2 regions of the Streptomyces sp. NPDC089424 genome follow, and region 2 is predicted to be linked to the other one. Evidence: predicted binding sites of a transcription regulator. Region 2 holds the regulator's gene; the other holds the start of a gene.

Region 1 (10,279 bases), on a different contig from region 2:
GCTTCGGCGAGAACCTCACGACAGCGGGCCTCGACGTCTCCGCGGCGCTGATCGGCGAGCGCTGGCGGATCGGCCGCGAGGTGCTGCTGGAGATCACCTCGCCGCGGATCCCCTGCCGGACCTTCCAGAGCCATCTGGAGGAACGGGGCTGGGTGAAGCGGTTCACCCGACGGGCGGCTCCGGGGGCGTATCTGCGGGTGCTGGAGCCCGGCGAGATCCGTGCGGGCGACCCGGTCGAGATCGTGCACCGGCCGGACCACGAGGTGTCCGTCGCGCTCACGTTCCGCGCGGGGACGACGGAGCGGACGCTGCTGCCGCGGCTCCTCGCGGCGGGCTCCGCCCTGCACCCGGAGTGGCGGGACATGGCGAGCGGGTACGCGGCCCCCCAGGACGCCTGACCGCAGGTCACAAGGGTGTCATGCGCGAAAACTTCACCGTCGGCCACCGTCGGCGGGCGGTCCGGGTCACTACCCTTGGCCCATGACAACGGCTCTGATTACGGGATCGACCGCGGGAATCGGTGCCGCGTTCGCGCGGCGGCTGGCGGCGGACGGGCACAACCTCGTCCTGGTGGCCCGCGACACCAAGCGCCTTGGCGAGCAGGCGACCGAACTGCACGACCGGCACGGCATCGAGGCGGAGGTCCTCACCGCGGACCTGGCGACCGACGCCGGCATCGAGGCGGTCGCCGGCCGTCTCGCCGATCGCAGGAACCCCGTCGATCTCCTGATCAACAACGCCGGTTTCGGCAACAAGGGCCGCTACCTCGACGTCTCCATGGCCGACGAGCTCAAGATGCTCAAGGTGCACTGCGAGGCCGTCCTGCGGCTGACGTCGGCGGCGACCGAGGCCATGCGCGAGCGCGGGCGGGGAGGGGTCGTGAACGTCGCCTCGGTCGCCGCCTTCGTCCCGCGCGGCACCTACGGGGCCTCCAAGGCCTGGGTCGTCCAGTTCACCCAGGGCGTGGCCCGTGACCTGGCGGGCACCGGCGTCCGGCTGATGGCGCTGTGCCCCGGCTTCGTCCGTACCGAGTTCCACCAGCGGGCCGGCATGGGCACGGACAGCATCCCGTCCTGGATGTGGCTCGACGCCGACAAGCTGGTGGCGGCGGCCCTCGCGGACCTGGCCCGGGGCAGGACCGTCTCGATCCCGGACCCCCGCTACAAGGCCCTGATGGGCATGGTGAAGGTGGCGCCGCGCGCACTGCTCGGCGGCGTCAGCTCGCGGGCCGGACGGAAGTACGGCCCGCAGTAGCCGGCGCCCTGGTGGGAGAATGGAGCCGTGGACCGGGACCCAGGGGGGACGGGAGGCGGCGCCATGACATTCGTGCAGGTCATCGACTGCAAGACCACCCGGTTCCAGGAGCTGGATCGGCTGATGGACGCCTGGGTCGAGCAGACCAAGGGCAAGCGGACCGCGACACACAGCCTGATCGGCAAGGACCGGGGCGACGCGTCGCACTTCATCGAGATCGTGGAGTTCCCCTCGTACGAGGAGGCGGTGCGGAACTCGACGCTCCCGGAGACGGACCGGATCTTCCAGGAGATGGTCGCGCTGTGCGACGGGAAGCCGACGTTCACCGATCTGGACGTGGTCCGGGACGAGCAGGTCTCAAGCTCCGTCGTGCGGCGGTTCTTCGACCTGGCGGGGACGCCCGGTGAGCTGCCGCCGCTCGACGAGGTGATGGCGGAGCACTATCGCAGTCATGATCCGGCGACCGCGCAGGACACGGTCGGCATGGACCACGTCCGGCGCGAGATGCGGGTCTGGCGGGACGGGTTCGACTTCGCCTTCAGCATCGAGGACCTGATCGCGGAAGGCGACCGGGTGTGCGCCCGGTGGTTCTGGAGGGCCAGGCACAAGGGCGAGTTCCTGGGCATCGCGGCCACCGGCAAGGACGTCACGATGACGGGGACCACGGTCTTCCGGTGCGGCGGGGACGGAAAGCTCGCCGAGGGCTGGTGGGAGTACGACCGCCTGGGGCTGATGGAACAGCTGGGCGTCTTCGAGGAGATGGAGCGCTAGAGCCCGCGAGGGGAAACAGGGAGGCCCGGCACCCCTCGGGTGCCGGGCCTCACCTGGTACGGCTGAGGTCAGTGCGCGTGGCCGTGACCGTGGCCGGCCGCGGCCTCCGGCTCCTCTTCCTTCTTCTCGACGACCAGGGTCTCGGTCGTGAGCAGCAGGGAGGCGATGGAGGCGGCGTTCTCCAGGGCGGAGCGGGTGACCTTGACCGGGTCGATGACACCGGACTTGATCAGGTCGCCGTACTCGCCGGTGGCGGCGTTGTAGCCGCTGCCCTTCTCCAGCTCGGCCACCTTGGAGACGATGACGTAGCCCTCCAGGCCGGCATTCTCGGCGATCCAGCGCAGCGGCTCGACGGCGGCGCGGCGGACGACGGCGACACCGGTGGCCTCGTCACCCTCCTTGCCGAGGTTGTCGTCCAGCACCTTCACGGCGTGGACGAGCGCGGAGCCACCACCGGAGACGATGCCCTCCTCGACCGCGGCGCGGGTCGCGGAGATGGCGTCCTCCAGACGGTGCTTCTTCTCCTTCAGCTCCACCTCGGTGGCGGCGCCGACCTTGATCACGCACACGCCGCCGGCCAGCTTCGCGAGGCGCTCCTGGAGCTTCTCGCGGTCCCAGTCGGAGTCCGTGGCCTCGATCTCGGCCTTGATCTGCGCGATCCGGCCCTCGACGTCCGCCTTGTTGCCGGCACCGTCGACGATCGTGGTGTCGTCCTTGGTGACGGTGACGCGGCGGGCGCTGCCGAGGATGTCCAGACCGACCTGGTCGAGCTTGAGGCCGACCTCCTCGGAGATGACCGTGGCGCCGGTGAGGGTCGCCATGTCCTGGAGCATCGCCTTGCGGCGGTCGCCGAAGCCGGGGGCCTTCACGGCGGTGGCGTTGAAGGTGCCGCGGATCTTGTTCACGACGAGGGTGGAGAGGGCCTCGCCCTCGACGTCCTCGGCGATGATCAGCAGCGGCTTCGAGGCGTTGCTCTGGATGATCTTCTCCAGCAGCGGCAGGAGGTCCGCGATCGCGGCGATCTTGCCCTGGTGGATGAGGATGTACGGGTCGTCGAGGACGGCCTCCATGCGCTCCTGGTCCGTCACGAAGTACGGCGACAGGTAGCCCTTGTCGAAGGCCATGCCCTCGGTGAAGTCCAGCTCCAGACCGAAGGTGTTGGACTCCTCGACGGTGATGACACCGTCCTTGCCGACCTTGTCCATCGCCTCGGCGATCAGCTCGCCGACCTGCTGGTCCTGGGCGGACAGCGCGGCGACGGCCGCGATGTCGGACTTCTCGTCGATCGGGCGGGCGGAGGCCAGCAGGTCGTCGGAGACGGCCCTGACCGCGGCGTCGATGCCCTTCTTCAGGGCGGCCGGGGAGGCGCCGGCGGCGACGTTCCGCAGGCCCTCGCGGACCAGCGCCTGCGCCAGGACGGTCGCGGTGGTCGTACCGTCACCCGCGATGTCGTTGGTCTTGGTCGCCACCTCCTTCACCAGCTGGGCGCCGAGGTTCTCGTAGGGGTCCTCGACCTCGACCTCACGGGCGATGGTGACGCCGTCGTTGGTGATGGTGGGAGCGCCGAACTTCTTGTCGATGACGACGTTGCGGCCCTTGGGGCCGATCGTCACCTTCACCGTGTCGGCGAGCTTGTTGACGCCGCGCTCGAGGGCGCGACGGGCGTCCTCGTCGAACTTCAGGATCTTCGCCATGGCAGCGGGAGCCCTCTCGGAAAGTCTGCGGTAAACGAACTGCGCCCCGGACGCCCGGCTTCGTTAACGGTCGCGGGGGCCAGGGGCGCAGCTCAAAACGGTGTGCTGTGGGTGAACTACTTCTCGATGATCGCGAGGACGTCGCGAGCCGAGAGGACGAGGTACTCCTCGCCGTTGTACTTCACCTCGGTGCCGCCGTACTTGCTGTACAGGACGACGTCGCCGACGGAAACGTCGAGCGGAAGGCGGTTGCCGTCCTCGAAGCGGCCCGGGCCCACGGCCAGGACGACGCCCTCCTGGGGCTTCTCCTTGGCGGTGTCCGGAATGACCAGGCCAGAGGCGGTGGTCTGCTCGGCGTCGAGCGGCTGGACCACGATGCGGTCCTCGAGCGGCTTGATGGCAACCTTGGAGCTGGTGGTCGTCACGATCCGACCTCCCCCTTCGGAGATCTCACGGGGTTAACTGTCTGAGGTGGCGACCAGGTGGATCCGTCGTCGCGGGTGCCGGACCTGCCCGTCGCTGTGTTGGCACTCTCCAGTGGGGAGTGCCAGAGCCGAGACTATGACTGCGATTAGCACTCGGTCAAGCGGAGTGCCAATCGGTCGCGGCGCGTCGGCCCCGCGGCGCCCCGTCAGGCCCCTTCACCGGCGCGTCCGTCACGGATTCAGCGGCGCGTCCCCGGGAGCGCCGGTGTCACAGATAGTCCTCCAGCCGCCCCACCGTCAGCCCCGCCTCCTGGACCCGGCGCAGCAGGCGGGTCGTGCGTTCGCGGAGCTTGGGTTCGGGGGTCTCGGTCGAGGGGACCGAGACGATGTCGCCGGGGCGCAGCCGGGCGGGGCCCTCGGTGAAGGTGAGGTCGGCCGCGTCCATCGTGGCGCGCCACAGGACGATCGCCTTGATGCCGCAGTCCACGGCCGCCTTGCGGGTCGTCGTGTCGTACGTGCCGTAGGGCGGGCGGAACAGATGCGGGCGGAGACCGAAGCGGGCCCGGAGCTTCTGCTGCTGGCCGCAGATCTCGGCGCGCTGGCCGGCGTACGGCACCCCGCGCAGGGCGGCGTGGTCGAGGGTGTGGTTCTGCACGCTCGCGCCGACCGAGCGGAGCCGCGCGAAGTGGCCGTAGCCGGGGCCGACGACACTGTCGGTGAGGAACATGCTGACGGGCAGGCGCAGTTCACGGACCATGTCGACGAAGCGGGGGTCCTTCTCGGCGCCGTCGTCGAAGGTGAGGAAGACGACCTTGTGGGTGGTCGGGATGCGGTCCAGCACGGGGGCGAGACCGTCCGCGGGCCGGGCCAGGTGCCGCACGGGCGAGGGCGGCGGGGAGAACGGCGCGGACAGCCCCCAGCGCAGGTGGGGCGGCAGCCCCGAGGCCGCCGAGCCGGGTGCCGCCCCCGCCTCCACGGACCGCCCGCGCGGGCCGTCGGGCAGGGCGCAGCCGGCGAGCAGGGCCAGCAGTACCGCGGCCCCGGCCGTCCACCCGCGCCGAATCACAGGTAGTCCTCCAGGCGGCCCACCGCGTAGCCCTTCGCCGTGATCTTGTCGAGGAAGACGCGGATCATGTCGGGCATCTCGCCCGCCCAGTCGTCGGTGCCCCGGAAGTGGCTGAGGACGATGTCGCCGGGGTGGATGTCCCGGTCCCATTCGCGGTAGTCCCAGCGGTCGACGAAGACCTCCTCGTTCCACAGCGGTACGTGGGTGACACCGCAGTCCTTGGCGGCGTGCAGGGTGTCGGAGTTGTAGTTGCCGTAGGGCGGGCGGAACAGGAGCGGGCGCTTGCCGTAGCGCTCCTCGATGACGTCCTGCATGCCGCAGATCTCGTGCTTCTGCTCGTCGTAGGACAGTCCGGGCAGGTAGGGGTGGGTCAGGGTGTGGTTGTTCAGGGTCACCCCCCTGTCCTGCATCCGCCGGAAGTAGTCGTAGTCCTCGCTGACCAGGTAGTCGCTGAGGAACGCGGTGTACGGGATCTTCAGCTCGCTCATCATCCGCAGGAACGCCGGGTCCTTCTCGGCGCCGTCGTCGATGGTGAGGAAGACGACCTTCTCCTTGGTGGGGACGGTCGTGAAGACCGGCGGAAGCCCCTGCTCCTCGTGCCCGTCCACCTCGAAGCCCTCGCGGGTGGTGATCTCCGGCTTCCGCCCGGGCGGTGCCGGCGCCCGCAGCGGGGTCTCCTTCAGGCCCCAGCGCTTGGCGGCGGCGACCCTGGCGGCCTGCTCGGCGCGGAGCTTGGCGGCGTATCCGTCGAGGGCCCGGGCCGGGGGCGCCTTGAGGGGCGGGGGCGCCTCGGTGCTCCTGGTGCAGCCCGAGGCCACGGCGGCGGCGGCCAGCACGGCGACCCCCGCCATGACCGTCGTGGCTCTCCGGCGGCCATTCGGACCTTTTTTGTCATTTTGTACTACTAGTTCCATGGGGCCGGATCCTCCCAGGCCACACCCCCGAACCCCCGCTGACACCACCGCCGGAGGCGGACCATCCACCGACTGGCCGACAATGTCCCGGTGAACGACCTCGCCCCTCTCCTCACCCCCGAAGGCCGGGCCCTCCTCGACGAGGTGCGCGGCACCGACCCCGCCCAGGAACTCGCCGTCGCCACCCGGCTGCGCCGCGACCACCCGGCCGACCTGGTGTCGGCGGCGCTCGGCCAGGCGCGGCTGCGACAGCGGGCGGTGGCCAAGTTCGGTCCCGCGGACGCGGAGCGGATGTACTTCACACCGGGCGGGGTCGAGCAGTCGACGCGGGCGAGCGTCGCGGCCCATCGCGCCCGGCGGTTCGCCGAGTTGGGCGTGGCCTCCGTGGCCGACCTGTGCTGCGGGATCGGCGGGGACGCGCTCGCCCTCGCCCGCGCCGGGATCCGTGTCCTCGCCGTGGACCGCGACCCGCTGACGGCGGCCGTCGCGCGGGCCAACGCCGAGGCGCTGGGCCTGGACGGGCTGATCGAGGTGCGCGAGGCGGACGTCACCGACGTGGACGTGTCGGCGTACGACGCCGTCTTCGTGGACCCGGCGCGCCGCGGCGGGCGGGGCCGGATCTTCGATCCGGAGGCGTACTCGCCGCCCCTGTCCTCGGCGGTCCGGATGGCCGCCGCCGCCCGGTACGCCGCCCTCAAGGTGGCGCCCGGCATCCCGCACGAGGCGGTGCCCGAGGCCGCCGAGGCGGAGTGGATCTCGGACGGCGGGGACGTGAAGGAGGCGGTGCTGTGGTTCGGCACGGAGCCCGGCCTGGTGCGCGCCACCCTTCTGCCCGGCCCGCGCACCCTGCGCTCCCGGCGCCTGCCGAATCCGGCGGTCCGCCCCGTCGGGCGCTATCTGTACGAGCCCGACGGCGCCGTCGTCCGCGCCCATCTGGTCGCCGAGGTGGCCGCCGAGGTCGGCGGCGGGCTGCTCGACGAGACCATCGCCTACGTCACCTCCGACGAGGCGCACCCGACGCCGTACGCCTCCGCCTACGAGATCACCGACCGGCTTCCCTTCAACGTCAAGAAGCTGAAGGCGCTGCTGCGGGAACGGGAGGTGGGGATCCTGACCGTGAAGAAGCGGGGCTCGGCGGTGGAGCCGGAGGAACTGCGCAGGAAGGTGAAGCCGCAGGGCCCCCATTCCGCGACGGTGTTCCTGACCCGGGTCGCGGGTGCCCCGACGATGCTGATCGGCCACCCGGTGGCCTGACCGGCCCGCGGCGGCGACGGCTCCGGTCAGCCGCAGTCTGCGGCCCGGCGCAGCAGCAGCTCACGTTCGCGCCCGTTGCGGGCGAGTGCCGCCGCGCGCTCGAACTCCGCACGGGCCTCCCGCGCACGGCCCAGCCGGAGCAGCAGGTCGCCGCGGACGCTCGGCAGCAGGTGGTAGTCGCGCAGCGCGGGTTCGGCGGCCAGGGCGTCGACCATCTCCAGGGCGCGCGAGGGGCCTTCGGCCAGGGAGACGGCCACCGCGCGGTTCAGTTCGACGACCGGCGACGGGGCGCGGGCGGCGAGCAGGCCGTACAGCGTCGCGATGCGGGACCAGTCGGTCTCCTCGTAGGTGTACGCGTGGGCGTGGCACGCCGCGATGGCGGCCTGCAGGACGTACGGGCCCGGGGGGCCGGCGGCGGTGGCGTCGGCACGGGTGAGCGCCGTGATGCCACGGGCGACGAGGAGGCGGTCCCAGCGGCGCCGGTTCTGGTCCCGCAGGAGCACGGGTTCGCCGTGCGGGCCGGTGCGGGCGGCCGTGCGCGAGGCCTGGAACTCCAGCAGGGCCGTCAGACCGTGAACCTCGGGCTCCTTGGGCATCAGAGCGGACAGCACGCGGGCCAGGCGCAGCGCGTCCTCGCAGAGGCCGGGACGCAGGAGGTCGTCGCCGGCCGTGGCGGCGTACCCCTCGTTGAAGATCAGGTAGATGACGTCCAGGACGGAGGACAGACGCGCCTCGCGGTCGGGGCCGTGGGGCACCTCGAAGGCGATGTTCCGCGTCGCGAGCGTGCGCTTGGCGCGGACGATGCGCTGGGCGACCGTCGCCTCCGGTACCAGGAACGCGCGGGCGATCTCGGGCGTCGTCAGGCCGCCGAGCAGGCGCAGGGTGAGGGCGATGCGGGCCTCGGAGGACAGCACCGGGTGGCAGGCCGTGAAGACCAGCCTCAGCAGGTCGTCGTCGATGTCGTCCGGGTCGGCGGGTTCCTCGGGCGGGGCCGAAACCGGCAGGTCCCGGCCGATCTCCCGGAGCTTGCGGGCGTAGTTCTCCCGCCGCCGGACCAGGTCGACGGCGCGATGCCGGGCCGTGGTCATGAGCCAGGCGCCGGGGTTGTCCGGCACGCCGTCCCGCGGCCACTGCTCCAGCGCCGCGACCAGCGCGTCCTGCGCCAGTTCCTCGGCGATGCCGACGTCCCGGACGATCCGGGCGACGGCGGCGATGATCCGGGGCGACTCGATACGGAAGACGGTCCCGACGGCGTGCCGGGCGGCGTCCGCGCTGCCGCCGGGGGCGGCGGTGGGCTGTGGTTCCACAGCCCACCATCGAACACCCCGTGCGGCCCCGGGCCAAGCGGAACCGGGTGGACTCAGCCCTCGGCGACCTCACGCACCTCGCAGGTGACCGTCCAGTGCGCCTCGTGGACCTTCAGGAACCGCTTGGTCCACTCGATCGCCTCGGCCATGTCCTTGGCCTGGACCAGGGCGTAGCCGCCGACGACCTCCTTGGTCTCGGTGAAGGGCCCGTCGGTGACGGAGATCTGCCCGCCCTCGTAGCGCACCCGGGTGCCCTGCGCGGTCGGTGTCAGCCCGGCGGTGTCCAGCAGCACACCGGCCTTGGTCATCTCCTCGATCAGCTCCCCCATCCGCTGCATCAGCTCGGGGCTGGGGCCCTCGGCGGGGGCGTTCTTCTCGTCGATCTGCACGAGCGACAGGTAACGGGGCATGGTGGCTCCTCGGTCGTGATGGCAGCTGCCGTGGTGGCGGCTGCCGTGGATGTTGCTCTCACCCATGCGTCGAACGGCGCCGGCCCCTATCGACACCACCGCCGAGAATTCTCTGAACTACTTTCAGCGACCCCTCCGCGTACCGCACCGCCCGCCCGCGGACCCACCTACCGCAGCGACTCCCACAGGTCCCCCGCCTCCGGCTCGTCGGCCACCACCCGGTTCGGGTCGGAGGCCGCCGGGAGGACCGGCATCATCACCGTCTTCATGGCGTGCGCCCGCAGGCCCCGCAGGCTCTCCCCGAACCCCACCAGCTCCGGCAGCGAGTCGAGACCGGTGTCGGTCGTCAGGCTCCCGGTCACCGCGTCCGCGACCTCGTACAGACGGGCCGGGTCCGACAGCAGGCTGGTCGAGGCGATCTGCTCCAGCAACGCCTTCACCAACAGGTGCTGAAGGCCTATGCGCCCCAGGTCGCTGCCGTCCCCGATGCCGTGCCGGGTGCGGGCGAGGGCGAGCGCCTGCTTGCCGTCGAGGTGATGGGTGCCGGCCTCCAGGGTCAGATGGCTGTCCTCGTCGTCGATGTCCTCCTCAGTGGTGACGGTGACCCCGCCGAGCGCGTCCACGAGCCCGGCGAAACCGGCGAAGTCGATCTCCATGTAGTGGTCCATACGGACGCCGGTCATCGACTCCACGGTCTTCACCGCGCACACCGGACCGCCGCGCTCGTAGGCGGTGTTGAACATGACGCCGTGGGCCTCGGCCGTCTCACCGCCCGACTCCAGCGGGCAGGACGGGCGCGTGACCAGGGTGTCGCGCGGGATGCTCACGACGGTCGCCTCGGTGCGGCCGGGGCCGAGGTGCACGACCATCGCGGTGTCCGACCGGGCGCCCTCGCTGTCGCCGCCCCCGAGGGCCTGGTTCTCGGCGCCGCCGCGCGAGTCCGAGCCCAGCACCAGGATGTTCAGGGCCTCCTGGGGCGGCGACGACGCGGACGCGGCCAGGGAGGGCGTCGGCTTCGCCGGGCGGTCGTCGCCGAGGGCGCCGTTGATGTCGACGCTCGTGATGTTGTCGTTCAGCCGCCAGTAGACCCAGCCCGCCCCCGCGCCCCCGAGCACCAGCGCGACGGCGAGCGCCAGGCCCACGATCCTCAGCGCCCTCGGCCGTCCGCCTCTTGGACCCTCGTC
Region 2 (10,279 bases):
CGACCCCTCGGGTTCTATCTGCACGTCCCGTACTGCGCCACCCGCTGCGGCTACTGCGACTTCAACACCTACACGGCCACCGAGCTGCGCGGCACGGGCGGCGTGCTCGCCTCGCGCGACAACTACGCCGACACCCTGATCGACGAGATCCGGCTCGCCCGCAAGGTGCTCGGCGACGACCCCCGCGAGGTCCGTACGGTCTTCGTCGGCGGCGGTACGCCGACCCTGCTGGCCGCGGACGACCTCGTCCGGATGCTGGGAGCGGTCCGGGAGGAGTTCGGGCTGGCACCGGACGCCGAGATCACGACCGAGGCGAATCCGGAGTCGGTCGACCCGGCATATCTCGCGGCCCTGCGCGAGGGGGGCTACAACCGGGTGTCGTTCGGGATGCAGAGCGCGAAGCAGCACGTGCTGAAGGTCCTGGACCGCACGCACACCCCCGGCCGGCCCGAGGCGTGCGTCGCGGAGGCCCGGGCGGCCGGGTTCGAGCATGTGAACCTGGACCTGATCTACGGCACCCCGGGGGAGTCCGACGACGACTGGCGGGCGTCGCTCGACGCGGCGCTCGCCGCCGGGCCTGACCACATCAGCGCGTACGCGCTGATCGTCGAGGAGGGCACCCAGCTCGCCCGCCGGATCCGGCGGGGCGAGGTGCCGATGACGGACGACGACGTGCACGCCGACCGGTACCTGATCGCGGAGGACCGGCTGTCCGCGGCCGGGTTCGCGTGGTACGAGGTGTCCAACTGGGCCACCTCCGAGGCCGCGCGCTGTCTGCACAACGAGCTGTACTGGCGGGGCGCCGACTGGTGGGGCGCGGGACCGGGCGCCCACAGCCACGCGGGTGGCGTGCGCTGGTGGAACGTGAAGCACCCCGGCGCCTACGCCGCCGCGCTCGCGGAGGGCCGCTCCCCGGGCGCGGGCCGCGAGGTGCTCACCGAGGAGGACCGCCGCGTGGAGCGCGTCCTGCTGGAGCTGCGCCTGCGCGAGGGCGTGCCGCTGTCGCTGCTGCGGGAACAGGGCCGTGCGGCCGCCGGGCGCGCCCTGGCGGACGGCCTCCTCCAGGAGGCGCCGTACGCCGAGGGGCGTGCCGTGCTCACCCTGCGGGGCCGCCTCCTGGCGGACGCCGTGGTGCGGGACCTCGTCGACTGATCGCGCCGGTCGGCGCGGACCAGGGCGGATCAGCGCAGCGGCTGCGTTCCGATGACGGAGAGCAGCTGGCCCGGGCGCATGGGAGGCCCTCCGGGGGAGCAGAAGCTGTACAGCCGGCTGCGCGGCACCGAAGAGGCCGAGCGGGTCCGGCAGCTCTCCGAACGGCTCGTGGGCGTCCCGTCCTCGGGGTAGCGCGGCGGACACGCGGTCCTGGTACGGCCGCCGCGCGGGACCTCGCTCAGGGCTGCGCCGTGACGAAGTCGATCAGTTCCTCCACGCGGCCCAGCAGCTCCGGCTCCAGGTCCTTGTAGGACCCCACCCGCTTCAGGATCGCCTGCCACACGGCCCCCGTGTTCTCCGACGGCCAGCCCAGGGCCCGGCACACGCCCGTCTTCCAGTCCTGCCCCCGCGGCACGGACGGCCACGCGGGGATGCCCAGTGCCGACGGCTTCACCGCCTCCCACAGGTCGATGTACGGGTGGCCCACCACCAGGGCGTGCTCGCTCGTCACCGACTCGGCGATACGCCATTCCTTCGTGCCGGGCACCAGGTGGTCCACCAGCACGCCCAGCCGGGCGTCCGGGCCCGGCGCGAAGGACCGCACGATCGCCGGCAGGTCGTCCACGCCCTCCAGGTACTCCACGACCACGCCCTCGACGCGCAGGTCGTCGCCCCAGACCTTCTCGACGAGCTCGGCGTCGTGCCGGCCCTCGACGTAGATGCGGCCGGCCTGGGCCACGCGCGCGCGTGCGCCGGGAACGGCGACCGAACCGGAGGCGGTGCGGGTGGGCCGTTCCGGACCGGTGGCGGGCCGCACCAGGGTCACCACGCGGCCCTCCAGCAGAAAGCCCCGGGGCTCCAGGGGGAACACCCGGTGCTTGCCGAAGCGGTCCTCCAGGGTCACCGTGCCCGCCTCGCAGCGGATCACCGCGCCGCAGAAGCCGGTGCCGGGCTCCTCGACCACCAGACCTGGCTCCGCGGCGACCTCCGGCACGGGTCGGGGCTTCTTCCACGGCGGTGTCAGGTCCGGAGAGTACTGGCGCATTCGCATGACGATATGGACAGCTCGCCGGGTCATTCGAGCGACACGCCGAACCGCGCGGCCAGCGCGTCGCGCTGGCGCCGCACGAACGCGGCGTCCACGACCGCACCGTGACCGGGCACGTACAGCGCGTCCTCGCCGCCGAGGCGCAGCAGCCGGTCGAGGGCGGCGGGCCAGTGGGACGGTACGGCGTCGGGGCCCGCCTGCGGCTCGCCGGACTCCTCGACGAGGTCGCCGCAGAAGACCACCTCGGGGTCGCCCGCGCCGTGCCCGGGGACCAGCACCACGAGGTCGTGGGCCGTGTGCGCGGGGCCCACGTTGGCGAGCAGGACCTGGCGGCCGGGATCCAGGTCGAGGGTCCACTCGCCGCTGACGAGATGGCGGGGCGCGACCAGCGTGTCCGTCGCCTCCTGGGCGGCCGCGGCGTCCAGGCCGTGGCGGACGGCGTCCGCGCGCAGCTCCTCCCGGCCGCGCCGCCCCCCGAGCACGGTCTCGGCGCCGACCGCGCCGAAGACCTCCGCGCCGGCGAACGCCGCGGCGCCGAGGACGTGGTCGAAGTGGGGGTGCGTGAGCGCGAGATGGGTCACACGCCGCCCGGCGAGGGCCTCCGCCCGCGCCCGCAGCGCCGCACCCTCCGCGAGGCTCGACCCCGCGTCGATCAGCAGCGCCGCGCCCCGGCCGGTCACCAGCCCCACCGTGCAGTCCCACCCCGGCAGCCGGCACCGCCCGACACCGCCGGCGAGCCGCTCCCAGCCCACCTCTTCCCAAGTCACGCTCATACGGCGACGCTAGGCCCTGTCGCGGTGTTCGCGCCCGCCCGGCGGCGAAGGTCCGGAATCGGGAGCACGGTGGCAGGGGCGACAGGCCCGACGGGCCCGCCGTCCGCCCCCGTCCGGCACGACCTGGCAGGACGGGCCTTGCCCGGGGCGTACCCGACGGCCGTACACTGGGCCGGTAAGGCTGGCACTCGCGTCTGTCGAGTGCCAGGGGGAGCGCCCAGGGGACGACGTACTGGAGGTGCGCGCGGATGCTCAGTGAACGACGGCTGCAGGTACTGCGCGCGATCGTCCAGGACTACGTGGGTACGGAGGAGCCGGTCGGTTCCAAGGCGCTCACCGAACGGCACAGTCTCGGCGTCTCCCCGGCGACGGTCCGCAACGACATGGCGGCGCTGGAGGACGAGGGGTTCATCGCCCAGCCGCACACCAGCGCCGGGCGGATCCCGACCGACAAGGGCTACCGGCTCTTCGTGGACAAGCTCGCCGAGGTCAAGCCGCTGACGGCGCCGGAGCGGCGCGCGATCCAGAACTTCCTCGACGGCGCCGTCGACCTGGACGACGTGGTCACCCGGACCGTGCGGCTGCTCGCGCAGCTCACCCGGCAGGTCGCCGTCGTGCAGTACCCGTCGCTGACCCGCTCCACCGTGCGGCACGTGGAGCTGCTGTCGATGGCGCCCGCACGCGTGATGCTGGTGCTGATCACCGACACCGGGCGGGTCGAGCAGCGGATGGTCGACTGCCCGGCCCCCTTCGGCGAGGCGTCGCTGGCCGATCTGCGGGCGCGGCTGAACAGCCGGGTCGCGGGCCGCCGTTTCACGGATGTGCCGCAACTGGTGCAGGATCTGCCCGAGGCCTTCGAGGCGGAGGACCGCGGCACGGTCCAGACGGTGCTCGCCACGCTGCTGGAGACACTGGTCGAGGAGACGGAGGAGCGGCTGGTGATCGGCGGGACGGCCAATCTCACCCGCTTCGGACATGACTTCCCCCTCACCATCCGGCCGGTGCTGGAGGCACTGGAGGAGCAGGTCGTGCTCCTCAAGTTGCTTGGCGAGGCGAAGGATTCGGGCATGACCGTGCGCATCGGGCACGAGAACGCCCATGAGGGACTCAACTCCACCTCGGTGGTGTCGGTGGGCTACGGTTCGGGCGGCGAGGCGGTTGCCAAGCTCGGCGTGGTCGGACCGACCCGCATGGATTACCCGGGAACGATGGGAGCGGTACGCGCAGTGGCACGGTACGTCGGACAGATCCTGGCGGAGTCGTAAGTGGCCACGGACTACTACGCCGTCCTCGGCGTGCGCCGCGACGCGTCGCAGGAAGAGATCAAGAAGGCCTTCCGGCGGCTCGCACGCGAGCTGCATCCGGACGTCAACCCGGATCCGAAGACCCAGGAGCGGTTCAAGGAGATCAACGCCGCCTACGAGGTGCTCTCGGACCCGCAGAAGAAGCAGGTCTACGACCTCGGCGGCGACCCCCTCTCGCAGGCCGGCGCCGCGGGTGGCGCGGGCGGCTTCGGCGCGGGTGGCTTCGGGAACTTCTCGGACATCATGGACGCGTTCTTCGGTACGGCGTCGCAGCGCGGGCCGCGCTCGCGCACCCGCCGGGGCCAGGACGCGATGATCCGTATCGAGATCGAGCTGGACGAGGCGGCCTTCGGCACGACGAAGGACATCCAGGTCGACACGGCCATCGTCTGCTCCACGTGCAGCGGTGAGGGAGCGGCGCCGGGTACGGCGGCGCAGACCTGCGACATGTGCCGCGGCCGTGGCGAGGTGTCGCAGGTCACCCGGTCCTTCCTGGGCCAGGTCATGACCTCGCGCCCCTGCCCGCAGTGCCAGGGCTTCGGCACCGTGGTCCCGAACCCGTGCCCGGAGTGCGCGGGCGACGGCCGGGTGCGCTCCCGCCGCACCCTGACGGTCAAGATCCCGGCCGGCGTCGACAACGGCACGCGTATCCAGCTCGCCGGCGAGGGCGAGGTCGGGCCCGGCGGCGGTCCCGCCGGCGACCTCTACGTCGAGATCCACGAGCTGCCGCACGCGACCTTCCAGCGTCGCGGTGACGACCTGCACTGCACGGTCACGATCCCGATGACGGCGGCGTCCCTAGGCACCAAGGTGCCGCTGGAGACCCTGGACGGCATGGAGGAGGTCGACATCCGCCCGGGCACCCAGTCCGGCCAGTCGATCCCGCTGCACGGCCGGGGCGTCACGCACCTGCGCGGCGGCGGTCGCGGCGACCTCATCGTGCACGTCGAGGTCCAGACCCCGACCAAGCTGGACGTGGAGCAGGAGCGCCTCCTGCGCGAGCTGGCCAAGCTGCGCGGCGAGGAACGGCCCACGGGCCAGTTCCAGCCGGGTCAGCAGGGTCTGTTCTCGCGGTTGAAGGACGCGTTCAACGGGCGCTGAGAATGCGCGCGGCGCGGGCGCCGAGGCCGGCCGGGGGTCCGGGGGTCGTCCCCCGGGCAGGCACAGTCAGCCGGGCCAGCAGGGTCTGTTCTCGCGGTTGAAGGACGCGTTCAACGGGCGCTGAGAACGCGCGCGGCGCGGGCGCCGAGGCCGGCCGGGGGTCCGGGGGTCGTCCCCCGGGCAGGCACAGTCAGCCGGGCCGGCAGGGTCTGTTCTCGCGGTTGAAGGACGCGTTCAACGGGCGCTGAGGGGTCGAGCGGCGCGGGTGCCCGGGGCATGGGGCGCGCGGGCCGCTGTCGGGCCCTGCCGGGCGGCAGGGTCGATTCGGACTTGTTCGGAGGACGTGACAACATGCCGTCATGTCCTCCGCACTGACCGATCTCGTCCCGCTTCCGATCGTGCAGGCCCCCATGGCGGGCGGCGTCTCCGTACCGCAGCTCGTCGCGGCCGTGTCCGAGGCCGGCGGGCTGGGTTTCCTCGCGGCCGGCTACAAGACGGCCGACGGCATGTACCAGGAGATCAAACAGGTGCGGGGGCTCACGGGCCTCCCCTTCGGCGTGAACCTCTTCATGCCGCAGTCCGAGTACGCCGAGCCCGCCGCCGTCGACGTCTACGCGCACCAGCTGGCCGGCGAGGCCGCCTGGTACGAGACCGAGCTCGGGGACCCCGACAGCGGCCGTGACGACGGCTACGAGGCCAAGCTCGCGGTGCTGCTGGACAACCCGGTGCCGGTGGTCTCCTTCCACTTCGGCGTCCCCTCCCGCGAGGTCCTCGACGCGCTGCGCCGGGCCGGAACGTTCACCCTGGTCACCGCCACCACCGCCGACGAGGCCCGGGCCGTCGAGCAGGCGGGCGCGGACGCCGTGATCGTGCAGGGCGCCGAGGCCGGCGGCCACCAGGGCACCCACCGGGACACCCCCGAGAACGACGGCTCGGCCGTCGGTCTGCTCTCCCTGCTGGGCCAGGTCCGCGAGGCGGTGGGCCTGCCGCTGATCGCCGCCGGCGGCATCATGCGCGGCAGCCAGATCGCCGCCGTGCTGGCGGCCGGCGCGAGCGCGGCGCAGCTCGGCACGGCCTTCCTCGCCACCGCCGAGTCCGGCGCCAACGCCGTGCACAAGCAGGCGCTCACCAACCCGCTGTTCGTGCGGACGGCGCTCACCCGCGCCTTCTCCGGCCGCCCCGCCCGCGGCCTGGTCAACCGCTTCCTGCGCGAGCACGGCCCCTACGCTCCCGCCGCCTACCCCGAGATCCACCACCTGACCTCCCCGATCCGCAAGGCCGCCGCGAAGGCGGGCGACGCGCAGGGCATGGCGCTGTGGGCGGGGCAGGGGCACCGGATGGCGCGTGAGCTGCCGGCCGGGCAGCTGGTGGAGGTGCTGGCGGCCGAGCTGGCGGCGGCCGGGACAGCGTTGTCCGGCCGGGGCGGTGCCGGATGACGGCGCCGGTGTTCGTCGTCGCCCACTTCGACGCGGGCGGCGGCGGGCGGTACGTCCTGGACGGGCCCGAGGGCCGGCACGCGGTCTCCGTGAAGCGGCTGCGGGCCGGTGAGGACGTGGTCCTCACCGACGGGGCCGGGCGCTGGGCGGAGTGCGTGGTCGTGGACACCGAGGGCAAGGACCGGCTGATCGTCCACATGGACTCGGTGGCCGAGGAACCGGTCGCGCAGCCGCGCGTCACGATCGTGCAGGCCCTGCCCAAGGGCGACCGGGGCGAACTGGCCGTGGAGACCATGACCGAGGTCGGGGTCGACGCGATCGTGCCCTGGGCCGCGTCGCGCTGCATCACGCAGTGGAAGGGCGACCGTGGCGCCAAGGCCCTGGCCAAGTGGCGGGCCACCGCGCGCGAGGCGGGCAAGCAGTCCCGGCGGGTGCGCTTCCCCGAGGTTACGGACGCGGCGACGAGCAAGCAGGTCGCCGCACTGCTGGCGAAGGCCGGCTTCGCCGCCGTACTGCACGAGAGCGGTGAGGAGCCGCTGGCCGCGGCCGAACTGCCCACCGAGGGCGAGATCGTGCTGGTCGTCGGCCCCGAAGGGGGCGTGGCCCCCGAGGAGTTGTCCCTATTCGCCGAGGCCGGGGCACCCGCCTTGCGCCTCGGGCCGTCCGTGTTGCGCACCTCGACGGCCGGTACCGCGGCGGCGGCCCTGCTGCTCGGCCGTACCGGACGCTGGTCCTGATCCCCACCCGGGAGGACGTCATGGAACTCGCCCACGTCAGGCTCCTGGTCAGCGACTTCGCCGCCTGCTACCGCTTCTACGCCGAGGTCCTCGGCCTCAAGCCGCAGTCCGGCGCCGCCGAGGGCCCCTACGAGAAGTTCAGTCCCACGACCGGTGCCGCCGGCATCGTCCTCCAGGACCGCGCGACGATGGCGGGCCTGCTCGGCGAGGTGAACGACACCGTCTCGGGCCACCGTTCCCTCGTCGTCCTGCGGGTGGACGACCTCGACGCCACCTGCGACCGCGTCATCTCCCGCGGCGCGACCCTGCTGCACGGCCCGGCCGCCACGGCGGACCGCATGCGCACCGCCCACCTCAAGGACCCCGAGGGCAACCTGGTGGAACTCCAGGAGTGGCAGCTCCTGAACGTCTGACGCGGGATGGCCGTACGCGCTCTGTCGCGACGGACGGGAGGGTGGGACGCTGCCGTGCATGGGGGCCTTGCGAGTGACTCGAAGCCGGCGCCGGACGCGGGCTGCCGGTGTGGTGGTGGCGTTCGTGGCAGGCGCGGGCGCGCTGGTCGCCTGCGAGCCGGGGACGATGAGTTCGGCGACCGTGGCCTGGACGACGGACGAGCTGGTGACGCGGGAGCTGGAGCGGCGCGAGGTCGCGGTGCAGTGGCTCACCTGCACGGCGCAACTCGGGGACACGAGCGCGTCGGCGACGCCCTCGGCGAGCGTGCGCAACGTCGCCGACGTCGACTGCGAGGGCCGGACCACCGACGGCCGGGACATCACCGTCACCGGGGAGGTGACCCGCGCGGTCGGCGGCGCCTGCGTGCGCGGAGACCTCACCGTGGAGGTCGACGGCAAGCAGCGGTTCCGGTTCACCGGGCTGGGGGACTGCGACGCCACCTCCGCCCCGCCGGTGGGCGGCGCACCGCCGGCCGGTGGCCCGACCACGACGGTCACCGTCACCAAGACCGTCTACTGCCGCAGCGCACCCACGTGCTGGCCCGAGGGCAAATAGCAGGTGACGCAAGTGATCCAAACCCCTGTGCGCGGACCCCGGTGCCTGCGTAGGGTGACCTGGTGACCCAGTCCGCAGTGCCCGCGTATCTCCGGTTTCCGCATGTCCAGGGCGAGTTGGTGGCCTTCACCGCCGAGGACGACGTCTGGCTCGCGCCGCTCGACGGGGGGCGCGCCTGGCGGGTCAGCGCCGACAACGTGCCGGTGACCCTGCCGCGTATCTCCCCCGACGGCACCACCGTCGCCTGGACCTCCACCCGCGACGGCGCCCCCGAGGTGCATGTCGCGCCCGTCGACGGTGGCCCCGCCAAGCGCCTGACGTACTGGGGCAGTTGGACGACCCGGGTGCGCGGATGGACCCCCGACGGGCGGGTCCTCGCCCTCACGACCCACGGCCAGGCCACCCTCCGCCGCACCTGGGCGCACGCCGTCCCGCTCGACGGCGGACCGGCCGAGCGGCTGCCGTACGGCCCGGTCGGCGAGGTCGCCCACGGCCCGCACACCGTGCTGCTGTCCGCGCCGATGGGCCGCGAGGCCGCCGCCTGGAAGCGCTACCGGGGCGGCACGGCGGGCAAGCTGTGGATCGACCCCGAGGGCGAGGGGGAGTTCGTACGGCTGCACGCGGACCTCGACGGGAACATCGAGTTCCCGGTCTGGGCCGGCGACCGGATCGCCTTCCTCTGCGACCACGAGGGCACCGGCGCGCTGTACTCCTCCCTCGCCGACGGCTCCGACCTGCGCCGGCACACCCCCCTCGGGGGCTTCTACGCCCGGCACGCGGCGGGGGACGGCACCCGCGTCGTGTACACCTCCGCCGGTGAGCTGTGGCTGCTGGACGACCTCGACGGGGCCGAGCCCCGCCGGTTGGACATCCGGATCGGCGGCCAGCGCACCGACCGCCAGCCCTACCCGGTGAACGCCTCCCGCTGGTTCGGCTCGGCCGCCCCCGACCACACCGCGCGCGGCAGCGCGGTCGCCGTGCGCGGCGGCGTGCACTGGGTGACCCACCGCTCCGGGCCCGCCCGCGCGCTCGCGGTCGAACCCGGTGTCCGGGCCCGGCTGCCCCGCACCTTCCGCGCCGAGGGCGAGGAGTGGGTGGTGTGGGTGACGGACGCCGAGGGCGAGGACGCCCTGGAGTTCGCGCCCGCCTCCGGGCTGGCGCCGGGCTCGACCCCGCGCCGGCTCGCCGGGGGCCGGCTCGGCCGGGTCCTCGGGCTCGCCATGGCCCCCGACGGCAGCCGGGCCGCCGTCGCCTCGCACGACGGACGGCTGCTGCTCGTCGAGCGGGAGACCGGCGAGGTCCGCGAGGTCGACCGCAGCGAGAACGGCGACGTGCGCGGTGTGGTCTTCTCGCCCGACTCGAATTGGCTCGCCTGGTCCCACCCCGGACCGCGCCCGCTCAGCCAGCTGAAGCTCGCCAACACCACCGACCTGTCGGTCACCGAGGCGACCCCGCTGCGCTTCCAGGACTACGCGCCGGCCTTCACCCCCGACGGCAAGCACCTCGCGTTCCTGTCCAACCGCGCCTTCGACCCGGTCTACGACGAGCACGTCTTCGACCTGGCGTTCGTGGTCGGCGACCGGCCGCACCTGATCACGCTGTCGGCGACCACGCCCTCGCCGTTCGGACCGCAGCGGCACGGCCGGCCCTTCGAGACGCCGGACAAGGACGAGACGCCGGACAGCGAGGGCACGCCGACGACGCGGATCGACCTCGAAGG

What was found. The regulator HrcA, encoded in region 2, represses chaperone genes, less so after heat shock. The targets are predictions, from matches to a motif close to TTNGCACTCNGNNNNNCNGAGTGCNAA.
Region 1: a site for HrcA is predicted at 4,291-4,317, ahead of groES (co-chaperone GroES). Genes of this name have one in related genera too.

The regions. Positions count from the first base shown of each region.
Region 1 covers NZ_JBIVHU010000009.1:240,175-250,453, reverse strand. Annotated here, with positions in the region: gene ACIP2X_RS32220 (MOSC domain-containing protein) at 1-398, shown strand, start outside; gene ACIP2X_RS32215 (SDR family NAD(P)-dependent oxidoreductase) at 481-1,254, shown strand; gene ACIP2X_RS32210 (ester cyclase) at 1,318-2,025, shown strand; gene groL (chaperonin GroEL) at 2,094-3,719, opposite strand; gene groES (co-chaperone GroES) at 3,836-4,144, opposite strand; gene ACIP2X_RS32195 (polysaccharide deacetylase family protein) at 4,413-5,207, opposite strand; gene ACIP2X_RS32190 (polysaccharide deacetylase family protein) at 5,207-6,124, opposite strand; gene ACIP2X_RS32185 (methyltransferase domain-containing protein) at 6,215-7,378, shown strand; gene ACIP2X_RS32180 (RNA polymerase sigma factor) at 7,405-8,685, opposite strand; gene ACIP2X_RS32175 (YciI family protein) at 8,739-9,095, opposite strand; gene ACIP2X_RS32170 (LCP family protein) at 9,263-10,279, opposite strand, start outside.
Region 2 covers NZ_JBIVHU010000006.1:378,922-389,200, reverse strand. Annotated here, with positions in the region: gene hemW (radical SAM family heme chaperone HemW) at 1-1,152, shown strand, start outside; gene ACIP2X_RS26630 (DUF3097 domain-containing protein) at 1,391-2,197, opposite strand; gene ACIP2X_RS26625 (MBL fold metallo-hydrolase) at 2,227-2,973, opposite strand; gene hrcA (heat-inducible transcriptional repressor HrcA) at 3,222-4,238, shown strand; gene dnaJ (molecular chaperone DnaJ) at 4,239-5,378, shown strand; gene ACIP2X_RS26610 (nitronate monooxygenase) at 5,738-6,814, shown strand; gene ACIP2X_RS26605 (16S rRNA (uracil(1498)-N(3))-methyltransferase) at 6,811-7,551, shown strand; gene ACIP2X_RS26600 (VOC family protein) at 7,572-7,964, shown strand; gene ACIP2X_RS26595 (hypothetical protein) at 8,023-8,559, shown strand; gene ACIP2X_RS26590 (S41 family peptidase) at 8,622-10,279, shown strand, end outside.